One region of the Rahnella sp. Larv3_ips genome, then DNA from elsewhere that is predicted to be linked to it. Evidence: predicted binding sites of a transcription regulator. Region 1 holds the regulator's gene; the other holds the start of a gene.

Region 1 (8,584 bases):
AAATCGTGGTATCGCCTGCTGCGGGCACTGTGGTGAAAATCTTCAACACCAATCATGCGTTCTGCCTGGAAACTGTTTCTGGCGCTGAAATCGTGGTTCACATGGGGATTGATACGGTTACGCTGAACGGTCAGGGCTTTACCCGCCTGGTCGAAGAAGGTGCCACTGTGACAGCCGGTCAGCCTGTGCTGGAACTGGATCTGGATTATCTGAATGCCAATGCGCGCTCAATGATTAGCCCGGTCGTCGTCAGCAATATCGATGATTACACCGGTGTCAGTGCACTGGCGAGCGGCTCAGTGGTCGCGGGTCAGACCAAGCTGTTCGACATTCAGGGCAAATAATTTTTTGACTGAGTGAGGCGGTGTCAGTCACCGCCGCTGCTGAAAATGTCATTACAGCGATAACAAAACGGGAAGAGAGCGATCTCTTCCCGTTTTTTATTGTTTTCGGACAGCCTGTGAGGGGATAACCACGATTTAATGCAACTAACGGTTGTTTCCCGACGTGGCTTGTTGGAACATAAGCGGTTATCCGTAGAGTCAATGTTGCGTAGAGGAATTGCACAATGAGTGAGGCTGAAGCCCGCCCAACAAATTTTATCCGTCAGATTATTGATGAAGATCTGGCGACCGGGAAACACAATACCGTTCACACCCGTTTCCCGCCTGAGCCTAATGGCTATTTGCATATCGGCCATGCAAAGTCTATCTGCCTGAACTTCGGCATTGCACAAGACTATCAGGGTCAGTGCAATCTGCGTTTTGACGATACCAACCCGGCAAAAGAAGACATCGAATTCGTTGAGTCTATCAAGCACGACGTCCAGTGGCTGGGCTTCGACTGGAGCGGTGATATCCACTACTCTTCAGACTATTTCGATCAACTGCACGCTTACGCGCTGGAATTGATCAACAAAGGTCTGGCTTACGTTGATGAACTTTCCCCCGACCAAATTCGCGAATATCGCGGTTCCCTGACTGCGCCGGGTAAAAATAGCCCGTACCGCGATCGCTCCGTGGAAGAAAACATCGCGCTGTTTGAAAAAATGCGCAACGGTGAATTCGCTGAAGGTGCGGCCTGTCTGCGTGCCAAAATCGATATGGCATCGCCATTCTTCGTGATGCGCGATCCGGTTATCTACCGTATTAAGTTCGCTGAGCATCATCAGACCGGCACAAAATGGTGCATCTACCCGATGTACGATTTCACCCACTGCATTTCCGATGCGCTGGAAGGGATCACCCATTCGTTATGTACGCTGGAATTCCAGGACAACCGCCGTCTGTATGACTGGGTGCTGGATAACATCACTATTCCATGCCATCCGCGTCAGTATGAGTTTTCCCGTCTGAATCTCGAATACTCCATCATGTCCAAGCGTAAGCTGAACCTGCTGGTGACCGAGAAGATTGTAGAAGGCTGGGACGACCCGCGTATGCCGACCGTTTCAGGTCTGCGCCGCCGTGGTTATACCGCTGCATCGATCCGTGAATTCTGTCGTCGTATTGGCGTGACCAAGCAAGACAACAACGTCGAAATGATGGCGCTGGAATCCTGCATTCGCGACGATCTGAACGAGAACGCACCGCGCGCCATGGCTGTTATCAATCCGGTTAAAGTGATCATTGAAAACTTTACCGGTGATGACGTGCAACAGGTGAAAATGCCAAACCATCCGAGCAAGCCGGAAATGGGCACCCGCGACGTGCCTTTCACCCGTGAGATTTACATCGATCAGGCTGATTTCCGCGAAGAAGCTAACAAGCAGTACAAGCGTCTGGTGCTGGGCAAAGAAGTGCGCCTGCGCAATGCGTATGTGATCAAAGCGGAACGCATTGAGAAAGATGCCGAAGGGAATATCACCACTATCTTCTGTTCTTACGATATCGACACGCTGAGCAAAGATCCTGCTGATGGCCGCAAGGTGAAAGGTGTGATCCACTGGGTTTCCGCCACTGAAGGTAAGCCAGCAGAATTCCGTCTGTATGACCGTCTGTTCAGCGTAGCGAACCCCGGTCAGGCAGAGGATTTCCTGACCACCATCAACCCGGAGTCACTGGTTATCGCTCAGGGCTTTGTAGAGCCTTCTCTGGCAGGGGCGCAGGCGGAAGTCAGCCTGCAGTTCGAACGTGAAGGTTACTTCTGTGCCGACAGCCGCTATTCCAGCGCGGAGCATCTGGTGTTTAACCGCACCGTCGGTCTGCGCGATACCTGGGAAAGCAAACCCGTCGTCTGATTGAAGTAAGACTTATTTTTAACGCAGCTTCGGCTGCGTTTTTTTATGCCTTAAGCAATATCGAAATTGATTTCTGTCGCGAATTAATGTGTTTATGATGCGCACTTTTTAGCGGCTCTGATTAAATACCCCTGAAAGCTGAAACGTGTAAACCACAGACTTATCCTTTTTAGTTATTTGATTCTTAATTGTTTTCACTTTTTCCCTCGCTTAAATTCCCACAAAGTTCTTTCTGTAATACTTTTTCATCTTTATGTGCACTTTGTCATATTTCAGAGATCAATGATGAATTACTCATTGATAATTCGCGTCGCGAAAAATACTCTACCCTTGCTTTTACGGTGACGTCTCTGACGCCCGCTTTTAATACCCGTTTGGGTTTTGCAGTTACTTTTTAGTCAAAAATGAGGAATTTCTATGCACAAGCACCTTAACCGGGGCAGGGGATCGGCTTATCTGAAACCTGTGATGTATTCTCTGGCCGGCACCTTATTGGGTGGCGGATTAATGTTTTCTGAAGAGGCAAACGCGGCGGGCTTTATTGATGATTCGACGCTCACCGGTGGCGTGTATTACTGGCAGCGCGAACGTGATCGCAAAGATCTGAATAAAACCAAAGAAGAAACCCGCCCCGACGGCTCTAAAGTCACCGTCAACAACCCTGATTACGATAAATACGCCACTAACCTTTCTCATGCCACCGCCAACCTGAATCTGGATTTCTCCTCCGGTTATGCGTGGGATATGTTCGGCATCGACGTTGCAGCTTTTACGGCAATTGAAATGGCCGAAGCCAGCGACAGCGGCCACCCGAACGAAATTGCATTCTCCTCAAAAAATCACGCCTACGATGAAGATTACTCTGGCGATAAAGGCGGAGTCAGCCTGTATAAAGCTGCCGGTAAGTTCAAATACGGCGGCTTCTGGGGCCACGCGGGTTACATTCAGCCTACCGGCCAAACCCTGATTGCGCCGCACTGGAGTTTCATGCCGGGCACGTATCGCGGCGCAGAAGCCGGATATAAACATGATTTTGGCGAGCCGGGCGAACTAAGTTTCTCTTACATGTGGGCGGATGAATATAAATCACCGTGGCATCTGGAAATGGATGATTTCCGCCAGAATGACAAAAAAACCGGTGTTTCCTATATTCACTCGCTGGGCGCGAAATACGACTTCAAAAATGATCTGGTGCTCGAAGCCGCCTATGGCGAAGCGGAAAGCTACGTCGATCAGTATTTCGCTAAAGCCTCTTACAAAATGGATCTGCTGGGTAACCCGCTGACCACCAGCTACCAGTTCTACGGTGCAGAAGACCGCATCAGTGATAAAAACGATCCTAACAGTTTGTACGATGGGCTGGCATGGTTGCAGGCTCTGACGTTCGGTTATACCACCGGCCAGTTTGACTGGCGTCTGGAAGGGACGATGGTCAAGGCGGAGGGGAATCAGGGCTACTTCCTTCAGCGTATGACCCCAACGTATTCCTCATCCAATGGTCGTCTCGATGTGTGGTGGGATAACCGTTCCGACTTCAACGCCAACGGCGAAAAAGCGGTATATGCCGGTGTTTTATATGATCTGGCGAAATGGGATCTGCCGGGCTTCGCGGTCGGCGGTTCCTATGTTTATGCATGGGATGCCAAGCCAAGCACCAATGCAGTTTATGACCAAAGCCAGCGTCTGAAAGAAAGTGCGTGGAGTCTGGATGCGCTTTACACCCTTCAGGAAGGGCGCGCCAAAGGCACGTTGTTCAAATTGCATTACACCCAGTATGACAACCATTCAGATATTCCGAGCTGGGGCGGTGGTTACGGCAACATCTTCCAGGATGAAAAAGATGTGAAATTTATCGTTATCGCTCCATTCACTATTTTCTGAGGTCACTATGTCGATGAATAAATTACTGCTGATCGTGACCACGTCTTTATTGCTGGCCGGTTGTTCCCAGACGTCAGGGCAGGCTGAAGATGCCAGACTGCGCAAGGCTTACAGCGCCTGCATCAACACTGCCGAAGGCTCGCCGGACAAACTTGCATCCTGCCAGGCGGTTCTTAACGTTCTGAAGGAAGAGAAAGCTCACCAGCAGTTTGCACAACAGGAAACGGTACGCGTGCTGGATTACCAGCGCTGCCTGACGGCACGCAAAACCGGAGACGGGCAGGCTTACGCCGCCGATTGTGGAAAAATCTGGAAGGAAATTAAAGCCAATAACTCACCTGCGCCGGTGCAGTAAACCTCGTCAATCCCTGAAGGTGAGACAGAAAACCCCGGCTTGCCGGGGTTTTTTATGTCTTTCATCGCTGATAAACGGGCATAAAAAAACCGCTTTTCAGCGGTTAATTTTAGGTCGATATCAACGAGCCCGGCAGATTACTGCGCAGGTTTGTCATTGTGCAAAGAGTCATCTTCGCGGCAGTCGCCTGCTTCACAGTGGCCGTACAGGTACAGGCTGTGGTTGGTCAGTTTGATACCGTGTTTTTTAGCAATTTCGCGCTGACGACCTTCAATGTATTCGTCGCGGAATTCAATAACACGGCCACAATCTAAGCAAATCAGGTGATCGTGATGGTGTTGCTGAGTCAGTTCGAACACGGACTTGCCGCCTTCGAAGTTATGGCGGGTCACGATACCGGCGTCATCAAACTGGTTCAGAACGCGGTAAACCGTCGCCAGACCAATCTCTTCACCCATATCAATCAATTGTTTGTACAGATCTTCCGCACTAACGTGATGACCTTCCGGCGCTTGCAACACTTCCAGGATTTTAAGGCGCGGAAGCGTGACTTTTAAGCCGGCTTTCTTCAGTGCGGTGTTGTTGTCAGTCATGCGGATTCAGTCCTGTTACTATGTGCTAATCAAGTTGAGGCATGGAGCCTGTGGCATCAGCGGCACAAAATTCTTCGATTAGGATCCTTCTTTTAACGGAAGTGTGCCGATCCCCTAAACGATAGCCTGTTAATAAAGATCACTAAATGCCAGTCACATAAGACAATGCAACGACTTGATCGATAGAAAAAACAGATGAACTCAGTGTACCTTGATACCACCGAAAGTAACAATTTTGTTGTGGCTAAATTGTTAATTTCAGTAATAGTTTGGCCCTTTAATTGTAGAATAAATCCTCAGGGCCAACAGGGTTTTTAGCCAATAATTTCTGAAAGGCTCAATTCTTCAGTAATTTGCTTAACCCAGGCGTCAACGCGCTCATTGGTTAATTCCGGCTGACGGTCTTCATCAATAGCCAGTCCAATGAAATGTTTATCATCTGCCAGACCTTTGGATGCTTCGAAGTGATAGCCTTCGGTTGGCCAGTGACCCACAATCACCGCGCCGCGTGGCTCAATGATGTCGCGCACGGTGCCCAGCGCATCACAGAAATATTCTGCGTAGTCTTCCTGATCGCCGCAACCAAACAGCGCAACCAGCTTACCTTCAAAATCTATCTCTTCCAGGCTTGGGAAGAAATCGTCCCAGTCACACTGAGCTTCACCGTAATACCAGGTTGGAATACCGATCAGCAAAATATCGAATTTTTCCAGATCCTCTTTGCTGCTCTTCGCAATGTCATGCACCTCAGCAACATCTTTACCCAGTTGTTTCTGGATCATTTTTGCGATGTTTTCGGTGTTACCTGTATCGGATCCAAAGAAGATTCCTACTACGGCCATAAGATGTCTAACCTCTTGTTCTCAATGATAAGCCCTACATTGCAGGCAATAATAGTGCTGATAATAGCAAACTCGTGAGGCGGAGAATATGCTTCTGCTCGCCTTCTTAACTGACGAATAAGTTTATCGGGCAATCTTTTTAAGTGGTATCGCCTTCGTGTGCTTTTAATCCAGATAAAATCCTCAAAATTGACGGGGTTAAAAGCAAAGTGAAGAAATATATCTTAACAATACTAAATTTTAAGCACGTCCCGCCGATAGATGATGCGAGAGCAATCTCAACATAATAAAGAAATCGATGCCCGGAGAGGTGTTCAAACATGTCCTGGGGCACTTGCCTGATGGTTACTTGTCTTGATTCTCCGCATCCCCCTCAATCCTCAGACCAGAAACAGTCATGTTTCGAGAGAGGCATATCGTGCAGTTTTTAAAAAATATCACCATCAGGGCCGCGTTATTAACCATTCTTGGCGTTTTCTGCGTTATGTGGGCGGGTGTATCCCTTTACACCGTTAACTCACTGAATACGCTGACGCAAAACACCCGCAACAGTTCTGAGCTCGTCAACAATATGGCGCTGATCAGCAAAGGAAATGATCAGTATTTTCGTACCGTAACCCGCTTAAGCCGTGCGGTGTCGCAGCTTCAGGCCGATCCGACCAAAGGGCCGGAAATTTTTGATACCGCAAAACAATCCCTTGAAGCCCTGACGCAGGCGCAGGCGGATTTCAAAGCGGCCCCGCATCCGGGGCTGGAAGATTCAGCGGTTCAGGAATTACTCACCCGTTGGGAAAGTCTGATAACGCAGGGCGTGAAGCCGTTATTTGAGGCCGCCAGCAGCAAAAATATCGATGCGTACAATCAGCTGTCGCAGTCTGGCGTTCCGGCGTTAAGCCGTGATTTCGGGGCTGCCATGCAAAAAGTCAGCAGCCAGATCGCGGTGGATTTCAGCGCGGCGCAAACGGAGTCTAATCATCTGACTAATCTCAGCAAAGTGATTCAGATCACCGCGTTTGTTATTGGGCTGATTATCCTGCTGCTGACCGATCGCTATCTGGTGATGGCGTTAGTCAAACCGCTGGATAAACTCCGCGATCAGTTCGCGCTGATTGCCAGTGGTGACCTGACGCATAACATGGAAGAGTTCGGTAAAAACTGCGCCGGTAAGTTGATTCCGTTACTGAACATCATGCAGGCCAGTCTGGTGAATACCGTGCAAACCATCCGTAACTGCACGAACAATATTTACCAGGGCGCGTCTGAAATTTCTGCCGGCAATAACGATCTCTCTTCCCGTACCGAAGAGCAGGCGTCTGCGCTGGAAGAGACGGCGGCCAGCATGGAAGAGCTGACAGCCACGGTGAAACACAATGCTGACAACGCGCATCACGCCAGCCAGCTGGTGATAGAAGCCTCTACCACGGCGCAGAAGGGCGGCAGTATTGTCGCGGATGTGGTCAGCACCATGAAAGATATTTCAGGCAGCTCGAAGAAAATCGCGGAGATTACCTCGGTCATCAACAGTATCGCCTTCCAGACCAACATTCTGGCGCTGAATGCCGCGGTTGAAGCCGCCCGTGCAGGCGAACAGGGCCGCGGGTTCGCCGTGGTCGCCAGCGAAGTGCGCAATCTGGCACAGCGTAGTGCGCAGGCAGCAAAAGAGATTGAGTCGCTGATCAGCGAATCCGTTTCCCGCGTTGACAGCGGTTCCAAACTGGTCGAAAACGCCGGTCAGACCATGAATGAAGTGGTGCGTTCGATCACACACGTCACGGATATTATGGCCGAAATCGCGTCAGCATCTGATGAGCAAAGTAAAGGCATCAGCCAGGTAGCTGTGGCCGTGACGCAGATGGACAGCGTCACGCAGCAGAACGCCGCGCTGGTTGAACAGGCGTCTCAGGCCGCCGTCTCTCTGGAAGAGCAGGCTGCATTGCTGAACAACGCCGTCGCGACCTTTAAACTCAGCGACAGCGTGACGCGCGTTGGGGCAAAACCGACCGGTAAGATGCCAGCGCCGTTATTGCGACCGGACACAGGAATGATGTCGGCGAAGAGTGCTGAAAACTGGGAAACGTTCTGAGTGGGAAAAAGGAAGTTAGCCGGGAATAAGTAAGAAAAAACAAACGGGTAGCCTGAGAAGGTTACCCGTTTTCAATCAGCCTTCATGACCGTTAAGATGCGCAAGCAGCATCTCTTCAATCAATTCGCTACGACTGATATTGCGTTCTTCTGCCAGCTTATTGAGGGTATCAACAGCATCGGCGTTCATTTTCAGCTCCACGCGACGCAGACCGCTCGCTTTATCGCGGCGTAACTGATTGCGCTTGTTGATCCTGAGCTGTTCATCACGGGATAGCGGATTTGTTTTTGGACGCCCCGGACGGCGGTCATCTGCGAACAGATCAATCGTCGTGCGATCCAGTTGTTCTTTTGCCATAGGTAGCGGTACAACCAGGGAAGTTTTTACATCGGAAAACGGCAAGCCGATTCCTGACGAGCGTTTCACACATTTCGGGCTAAGAAACCCTGACCCAATTCACCTCCCGCCACTCGACCTGAGTGAAACGGGGCGGCAAAAATTATAGCGCGCAATCATACCCTAGCGCGCCTGGGGTTCACAACGCCTGATTGCCCTGATTTCATGATAACTTCTGACGTTGTGCAGACTTTT
Region 2 (8,584 bases), on a different contig from region 1:
TTTACGCGCCACGGTCAGGGAGAAACCGCGTTTGAGCAGGTAGTCGGAGAACACGCCGCCGAGTACGCCACCGGCAAAGCCGCACAGCGCCGGAATGGCCGCAATCATCCCCACTTTGAGGATAGACATACCCTTTTCCTGAACCAGATAAATCGGGAACCAGGTCAGGAAGAACCACGTAATACTGTTAATAAAGTATTGGCCGAAGAAGATCCCAAGCATCATGCGGTTGCTCAGCATCTGGCGCACATAGCTCCATTTCGGGCCACTTTTCGCGCCGTCGGCTTTCTTGTGGTCGATGTCGACCACCGCGCCGCCTTCTTTAATAAATTCCAGCTCGCTTTTCGATATGCCAGGGTGTTCCGGCGGGTTGTGGATAAATTTGATCCACACCAGCGTCAGCACAAAACCGATCACCCCCATCACGATAAAGACATGTTCCCAGCCCCAGGCGTAGGTCAGCCAGCCGAGCAGCGGAGAGAACAGCGCGAGCGAGAAATACTGAGCGGAGTTAAAAATCGCCGAAGCCGTTCCGCGTTCTTTCGTCGGGAACCAGGCCGCCACGATACGGGCGTTGGCCGGGAAGGAAGGCGCTTCGGAGAAACCGAGCATAAAGCGCAGTATGAACAGCGTCAGCGCGCCGTACGCCAGCGGGAACCAGCCCACAAAACCTTGTAACAGTGTGAACAGTGACCAGAAAAACAGGCTGTAGGTGTAGACTTTTTTGGAACCAAATTTGTCCAGCAGCCAGCCACCAGGCAACTGCATGATCAGATACGCCCAGCCAAACGCCGCGAAGATTTGCCCCATATCAGCGGCATCCAGGCCCAGCTCACGCGCGACCTCGGTACCGGCAATGGAAAGCGTTGCACGGTCGGCATAATTCACCGCCGTGATAAGAAATATAATCAGCAAAATATAATAGCGAATATGTGTTCGCGTCTTACTTTGCGCCAGCACTCGGGACTGGGATTGAACGCTCATGGTGACCCTCATTTTACTATTACGGAATCATTCGCAGAGAAATTACAGTTATCGAAATAACGTTTTTACTTTTCGCCTGCGGTTTTCCTTTATATGAGACAGACATTTCATAATTATTTATTTATGTCTGAAATTTACCTGTATTGCTTTGAACGCTACCTTCAGAGGGCCAACACAGTATAAAAAACGATGCCTCAAATAACACTGTGCATTCGCACAAGAATACGCCGGTTGAAAACGACTATTCTTTTGCATTCACACATCATTGTGGGAGGATAATCACAGTTCACGCGGCGGCTGAAGCCGCACAGATCAAAGGGTGATATTCATCACATTTATTCTGTCACCTGCCACACAGAATGACGTTCAGCGGGTGAAAAGCTGGTCAGTTGCACAATGAGGTTCCCGGACAGCTGTTTTATAATGGATGCATACCCTGTATTGCCGAAAAGACAAAACGCAACATTTGTACGCTACGAATTCAGAGAATTAACCGAAGGTTCTTTTTTCGGGATGTTTAATAAACGCGGAGACAGTTATGTCACGTAATAAAGATAAAGAGCATGCAACCGACGCACTTTTCATTAAAGTTCATGAAAACGATAACGTTGCCATTATTGTGAATGATAACGGCTTAAAAGCCGGCACCCGATTTTCAAATGGTCTGGAATTAATTGAGCATATTCCTCAGGGCCATAAAGTTGCTTTGCAAACCATTGCCAAAGGCGGCGATATTATTCGTTATGGTGAAGTGATTGGTTATGCCGTGCGGGAAATCGCCCAGGGCGGCTGGATAGACGAATCCCTGGTCGAACTGCCGGTCGCCCCTGAACTGAACAGCCTGCCGCTGGCTACCCGGGTTCCCCCTGCGTTGCCGCCGCTGGAAGGCTTCACGTTTGAAGGCTACCGCAACGAAGACGGCAGCGTAGGCACTAAAAATCTGCTCGGCATTACCACCAGCGTTCACTGTGTGGCGGGGGTGGTGGATTACGTAGTAAAAATCATCGAGCGTGATTTACTGCCCAAATTCCCTAACGTCGATGGCGTGGTGGCGCTGAATCATCTGTACGGATGTGGCGTGGCGATCAACGCACCGGCAGCGGTCGTCCCGATCCGCACCATTCACAATCTGGCACTGAACCCGAACTTTGGCGGCGAAGTCATGGTGGTCGGCTTAGGTTGTGAGAAATTACAACCTGAACGCCTGCTGGAAGGCACGCCGGACGTGCAGGCTATTTCCCTCGACGATACCCATATCGTCCGTTTGCAGGATGAGCAGCACGTCGGCTTTCAGTCAATGGTTGACGATATCCTGACCGTCGCGCAGTTCCATCTGGAACGGCTGAACCGTCGTCAGCGCGAAACCTGTCCGGCCTCTGACCTGGTGGTCGGCATGCAGTGTGGCGGCAGCGACGCTTTCTCCGGCGTGACCGCCAATCCTGCCGTGGGCTTTGCCTCGGATCTGCTGGTTCGCTGCGGCGGCACGGTGATGTTCTCTGAAGTGACGGAAGTGCGCGATGCGATCCACCTGCTGACTCCGCGTGCTGCTGACGTCAGCGTCGGTAAACGCCTGCTGGAAGAGATGGCCTGGTACGATAATTATCTGTCCCTCGGACAAACCGACCGCAGCGCCAACCCGTCGCCGGGCAACAAGAAAGGCGGACTGGCTAACGTGGTAGAAAAAGCACTCGGTTCGATTGCGAAATCGGGCACCAGCGCAATTTCAGAAGTACTGTCTCCGGGGCAACGTCCGACCAAAAAAGGCCTGATTTTCGCTGCGACGCCAGCCAGTGATTTCGTCTGCGGAACGCAGCAACTGGCCTCGGGCATCACTGTGCAGGTCTTTACCACCGGGCGCGGCACGCCGTACGGCCTGCTGGCGGTGCCGGTGATAAAAATGGCTACCCGCACCACGCTGGCGAACCGCTGGCATGACCTGATGGACATCAACGCCGGTACGATCGCCACCGGCGACGCCACCATCGAAGACGTCGGCTGGGAGCTGTTCCACTTTATTCTGGACATCGCCAGCGGTCGTAAAAAAACCTGGTCCGATACCTGGGGTATTCACAATGCGCTGGCGGTATTTAACCCGGCGCCGGTGACCTGATCTGCCACATCACCAAAGCAAAAGGCCAGCAATGCTGGCCTTTTTTATGCTTCGGATCTGAAGGATAACTTACTGAGCCGCTGCTGCGCCCGTCTGTTCTGCACCTACCAGCCCGACTTTCAGATAACCGGCTTTACGCAGGTTATCCATCACATTCATCAGCGTTTCGTAGTCCACCGTCTTATCTGCACGGAAGAAAATCGTACTCTGCTTATTGCCCTGAGTACGCTGATCGAGCATGGCAGTCAGGTTGTCGCTATTTACCGGGCTGTCGCCGAGGAACAGCTGTTTGTCCGATTTCACCGTCAGGAAGATCGGTTTCTCAGGACGCGGCTGCGCTTTCGCCGTGGAAGCCGGTAAATCTACCCGCACATCTACGGTAGCCAGTGGCGCGGCGACCATGAAGATGATCAGCAGAACCAACATAACGTCGATGAAAGGCGTGACGTTAATGTCATGCATTTCACCGCTTTCGTCGATATCGTCGTTTAACCGAATAGCCATAATCTGTTCTTATCCTACGCGTAACTGACCTGTCTGACCGCGCGGCGCATCGCCTTCGCTGGCAGCCAGATCCAAATCACGGCCCTGTAACAGGATAATCTGCGCCGCCACGTCGCCAACCTGATGACGATAGGAAGTGATGGTACGGGCGAAAATGTTGTAGATAACCACCGCAGGGATGGCAGCAACCAGACCCACCGCGGTCGCCAGCAGGGCTTCTGCAATACCTGGCGCCACAACGGCAAGGTTAGTGGTCTGGGTTTGGGCGATACCAATGAAACTGTTCATGATGCCCCACACGGTACCAAACAGACCGACGAAAGGAGAGATCGCGCCGATAGTGGCGAGGATCCCATTGCCCCGGCCCATGTGACGCCCGGCAGCACCCACACGACGCTCCAGACGGAAACCGGTGCGTTCTTTAATGCCGTTGTTGTCGGTGGAACCGGCAGACAGCTCGAGTTCATTTTGCGCATCGCGGATCATTTGTGCGCTGATGCTGCTGGCGGCGAAACTCTCAGCCTGCTCGGCAGCTTCGTCCAGCGTACGCACGGAAGACAACGCATCAAATTCACGGCGCATACGGCGTTTAGCGCTGAACACTTCGGAGCCTTTGCTGAACAGCAAAGCCCAGGTGACAACGGACGCCAGCAGCAGGCCGATCATGACAGTTTTCACCACCACGTCAGCATGATGGTACATGCCTAATACGGACAGATCGGTAGGGATGACGGGAGCTTCCGCTGGTGCGGATTGCATAACCGGCGCGGGCGTGGTGTCTGCCGCAGCAGGTGCCGGTTGCGTGGTTTCAGAAGTGACAGCATTCGCCGCCGGCGTCGCAGGTGCAGCCATTGCGTTACCGCTCAGGCCAACCACCAACATTAACGACATCAATACTGAAGTCGTTTTTTTCATCTTATTGCGAGCCGTTTTCACGCGTCGCCTCCAGCCAGAATCAGTGTATATGGGTTAAATAACGCCGAATTGTATCAAATAAAAAGACCTAATTGATAGTCGTTCTCATTATTATTTACATTGTCCCGCCTGCTGACGCGGGTGTCCTTGACGGATGACAAGGTTTTGAGTCTTTGGTCAATACTTCAACAGTTATACACGGGTCACACTTTTGTAAAAAATCCCACAGTAAATCAATCGCCTGAACATAATTATCAAAGACAAAACAATGTTTTAAATATTAAGTAACAGCATTTTACATTTGTTATTAATTTGTGATAACGCTCAAATACCCGGCAGTTATAAATAAGGTAAGGTCTATGTACCGGGAAAGACCACACACCGGAATTCCCTGTATCCATTTAATTTATAAGACAATTTACAAGATTCACATGAGGTTCCGTCAGCGCACGGCGCGCCAGACCGGTTCATTTTCGCTGTAACTTTTCATTCCCTTACTGAATTCCCCTGGAGACAAACTGATGAAAATGCAAAAAGCACTTCTCAGCCTTTGCCTGAGTTCCGCGACCCTGTTATTCACTTCCGGCCTGTCAGCACAAACGTTGAAAGCTGCCGACGTGCATCCGCAAGGTTACCCGAACGTCGTTGCCGTCCAGCATATGGGCGAAAAGTTGCAAAAACAAACAGACGGACGCCTTGAAATCAAAACCTTCCCCGGCGGTGTGCTGGGCGACGAAAAGCAGGAAATTGAACAGGCGCAGCTCGGTGCGCTGGATATTATTCGCGTATCAATGACCCCGGTGGCGTCAATCCTGCCCGAAATCAACGTGTTCACCCTGCCCTATATTTTCCGCGATGAAGATCACATGCACAAAGTGCTCGACGGTCAGATTGGCAAAGAGATCGGCGATAAAATTACCAATAACCCGAACTCCCGGCTGGTATTTCTCGGCTGGATGGACGGCGGGACCCGCAATCTGATCACCAAAGAACCGGTCGTCAAACCGGAAGATTTGAAAGGCATGAAGATCCGCGTTCAGGGCAGCCCGATTGCGCTGGCAACGCTGAAAGCCATGGGAGCAAACCCGGTCGCTATGGGCGTCAGTGAAGTGTTCAGCGGTATGCAAACCGGGGTTATCGACGGCACGGAAAACAATCCACCGACCTTCGTCGCGCACAACTACCTGCCGGTGGTGAAAAACTACACCTACAGCCGTCATTTCATTATTCCTGAGCTGTTCCTGTACTCAAAAGTGAAATGGGACAAGCTGAAACCGGAAGATCAGCAGTTGATCCTGAAACTGTCGAAAGAAGCCCAGGATGAGCAGCGTGAACTGTGGAAAGCCTATAACGAAAAAGCCCTCGCCACCATGAAAGCGGGCGGCGTGAAATTTTACGACATCGATCCGGCGGCCTATGTTCAGGCCACCCAGTCCGTTCGCGATGAGTTCGGTAAAGACCATAAAGATCTGATGCAGCAAATCGCTGACGTTCAGTAACCACTGTCTCTGACACGGGCAGCTCCCGCTGCCCTTTTCCGACACTCACCGGGGGAGACTTTATGATTTCCGGATATCACACCCTGATGGACATTCTTTACCGCGCCGCAATGTGGCTTGCCGGGATTGCATTATTGCTGATGGTCGGGGTGATCCCCATCGGGATATTCGCCCGCTATGTCATGAACAGTGCACTGTCATGGCCTGAGCCGGTTGCCATCATGTGTATGGTGACGTTCACCTTTATCGGCGCGGCCGTCAGTTATCGCGCGGGTTCTCACATCGTGGTGGCGATGGTCACCGACCGTCTGCCTCCTGCCCTGAAAAAGTTCTCGGCGCTGCTGTCAGATCTGATGATGCTGGCGATCAGCATCTTCATTTTCTGGTACAGCCTGCATCTGTGCAGTGAACTGTGGCTCCAGCCGGTGGCGGAATTCCCGCTGCTGACCGCCGGAGAAACCTATTTACCGCTGCCCGTGGGCTCTGCCCTGACGATCTTATTCATCATTGAGCAGATCATTGCCGGGCCGCAGCATCAGCGCCCTGTCGTGATGCTGGGAAATTCCGACGCCTGACCCGGAGAGACTTATGGATGCACTCATTTTACTGTTAACGCTGGGGGTGATGCTGGCGATCGGCGTGCCGGTGGCTTACGCCGTTGGCCTCAGCGCGCTGGCCGGTGCCTGGTGGATCGATCTGCCGCTTGAAGCACTGATGATCCAGCTGACCAACGGCGTGAATAAGTTTTCACTGCTGGCGATCCCGTTCTTTATTCTGGCCGGCGCGATCATGGCTGAAGGAGGCATTGCCCGCCGGCTGGTGAGTTTTGCCTATATCTTTGTCGGGTTCATTCGCGGCGGTCTGTCGCTGGTGAACATTGTCGCCTCAACCTTTTTCGGCGCGATCTCCGGCTCATCGGTGGCGGATACTGCGTCGATTGGTTCGGTGATGATCCCGGAAATGGAGAAGAAAGGTTATCCGCGCGATTTTGCCGCTGCGGTCACGGCCAGCGGCTCGGTGCAGGCGATCCTCACGCCGCCGAGTCATAACTCGGTCATTTACTCGCTCGCCACGGGCGGTACGGTGTCGATCGCCGCACTGTTCATCGCCGGTATTTTGCCCGGTTTACTGCTCAGCCTGACCCTGATGGTGATGTGCGTCGTCTTTGCGCATCAGCGCGGTTATCCGAAAGGTGAACGCGTGCCGTTTCGTCAGGCACTGAAGATTTTCATCGACACGCTGTGGGGCCTGATGACCGTCGTCATCATCATGGGCGGAATTCTCAGCGGGATTTTCACCGCCACGGAATCTGCCGCCATCGCCTGTCTGTGGTCATTTTTCGTCACGATGTTCATTTACCGCGATTACAAATGGAGTGAACTGCCGAAACTGATGTACCGCACGGTGAAAACCGTCAGTATCGTCATGATCCTGATTGGCTTCGCGGCCAGCTTTGGCGCCGTGATGACCTACATGCAATTGCCGATGCGCATCACCGAATTCTTCACCTCGATCTCCGACAACAAGTACGTGATCCTCATGTGGATCAACATCATGCTGTTGCTGATCGGTACGCTGATGGACATGGCGCCGATCATTCTGATCCTGACGCCGGTCCTGCTGCCGGTGGTGTTATCGCTGGGCATCGATCCGGTTCATTTTGGCATGATCATGCTGGTGAATCTGGGGATCGGGCTTATCACCCCGCCGGTCGGGTCGGTGCTGTTTGTCGCCAGCGCGGTCAGTAAACAGAGCATTGAGAAAGTCGTCAAAGCCATGCTGCCGTTCTATTGCGTGTTGTTCCTGGTGCTGATGCTGGTGACCTATATTCCTTCGATTTCGCTGTTCCTCCCCAAACTGTTCGGCGTCTACACAGGATAAAACCTCTGCCAGGCCCGTCATTTCTGACGGGCCTTTCCTTGTATAAAAGATTGGCTGAAATTTTCTCATTCAACCGGCAAAAACCTGATCCTGTGATTTCATCATGTTAAGTTAATGAGATATCAGCGGATGCCAGAGAGCATCGCTCTACAAAACAGGGTGAAACACGGATTATGTCGTCGAAGAAAATCGAAACCGCGCTGATAAGCGCCGGACGGGACAAGAAGTTCACGCAAGGTTCGGTCAATGCCGTCATTCAGCGCGCCTCCTCGCTGGTGTTTAACACCGTGGCGGATAAAAAACACGCCACCGCCAACCGCGCTAACGGAGAATTGTTTTACGGTCGTCGTGGCACCCTGACGCATTTCTCGCTGCAGGAAGCGATGGTCGAACTGGAAGGTGGCGCGGGCTGCGCGCTTTATCCCTGCGGCGCCGCGGCGGTCAGTAATGCGGTATTGTCATTTGTCAGCACCGGCGACCACATTCTGGTGGCCGGTTCCTCTTACGAACCGACGCAAGATTTCTGCGAAAAAGTGCTGAAAAAACTCGGCGTTTCCACCACCTATTTCCCGTCCGATATCGGCGCAGATCTCGGTTCTCTGATGCAACCGAACACCCAGGTCGTGTTTCTCGAATCACCCGGCTCTATCACGATGGAAGTGCCCGATATCCCGGCCATGGTGGCGTCCGT

What was found. The regulator Fur, encoded in region 1, represses iron uptake genes when iron is present. The targets are predictions, from matches to a motif close to ATAATAATGAGAACNACTATCAA.
Region 2: a site for Fur is predicted at 4,606-4,628, ahead of exbB (tol-pal system-associated acyl-CoA thioesterase). Genes of this name have one in related genera too.

What each region holds. Positions count from the first base shown of each region.
Region 1 covers NZ_MJIB01000005.1:402,058-410,641, reverse strand. Annotated here, with positions in the region: gene nagE (PTS N-acetyl glucosamine transporter subunit IIABC) at 1-344, shown strand, start outside; gene glnS (glutamine--tRNA ligase) at 569-2,239, shown strand; gene ED901_RS10680 (OprD family outer membrane porin) at 2,708-4,120, shown strand; gene chiQ (ChiQ/YbfN family lipoprotein) at 4,134-4,475, shown strand; gene fur (ferric iron uptake transcriptional regulator) at 4,613-5,068, opposite strand; gene fldA (flavodoxin FldA) at 5,383-5,910, opposite strand; gene ED901_RS10660 (methyl-accepting chemotaxis protein) at 6,329-7,993, shown strand; gene ybfE (LexA regulated protein) at 8,069-8,350, opposite strand.
Region 2 covers NZ_MJIB01000011.1:139,622-148,205, forward strand. Annotated here, with positions in the region: gene ED901_RS15535 (MFS transporter) at 1-984, opposite strand, end outside; gene garD (galactarate dehydratase) at 1,523-3,094, shown strand; gene exbD (TonB system transport protein ExbD) at 3,164-3,598, opposite strand; gene exbB (tol-pal system-associated acyl-CoA thioesterase) at 3,608-4,513, opposite strand; gene ED901_RS15555 (TRAP transporter substrate-binding protein) at 5,035-6,012, shown strand; gene ED901_RS15560 (TRAP transporter small permease) at 6,075-6,587, shown strand; gene ED901_RS15565 (TRAP transporter large permease) at 6,601-7,893, shown strand; gene metC (cystathionine beta-lyase) at 8,067-8,584, shown strand, end outside.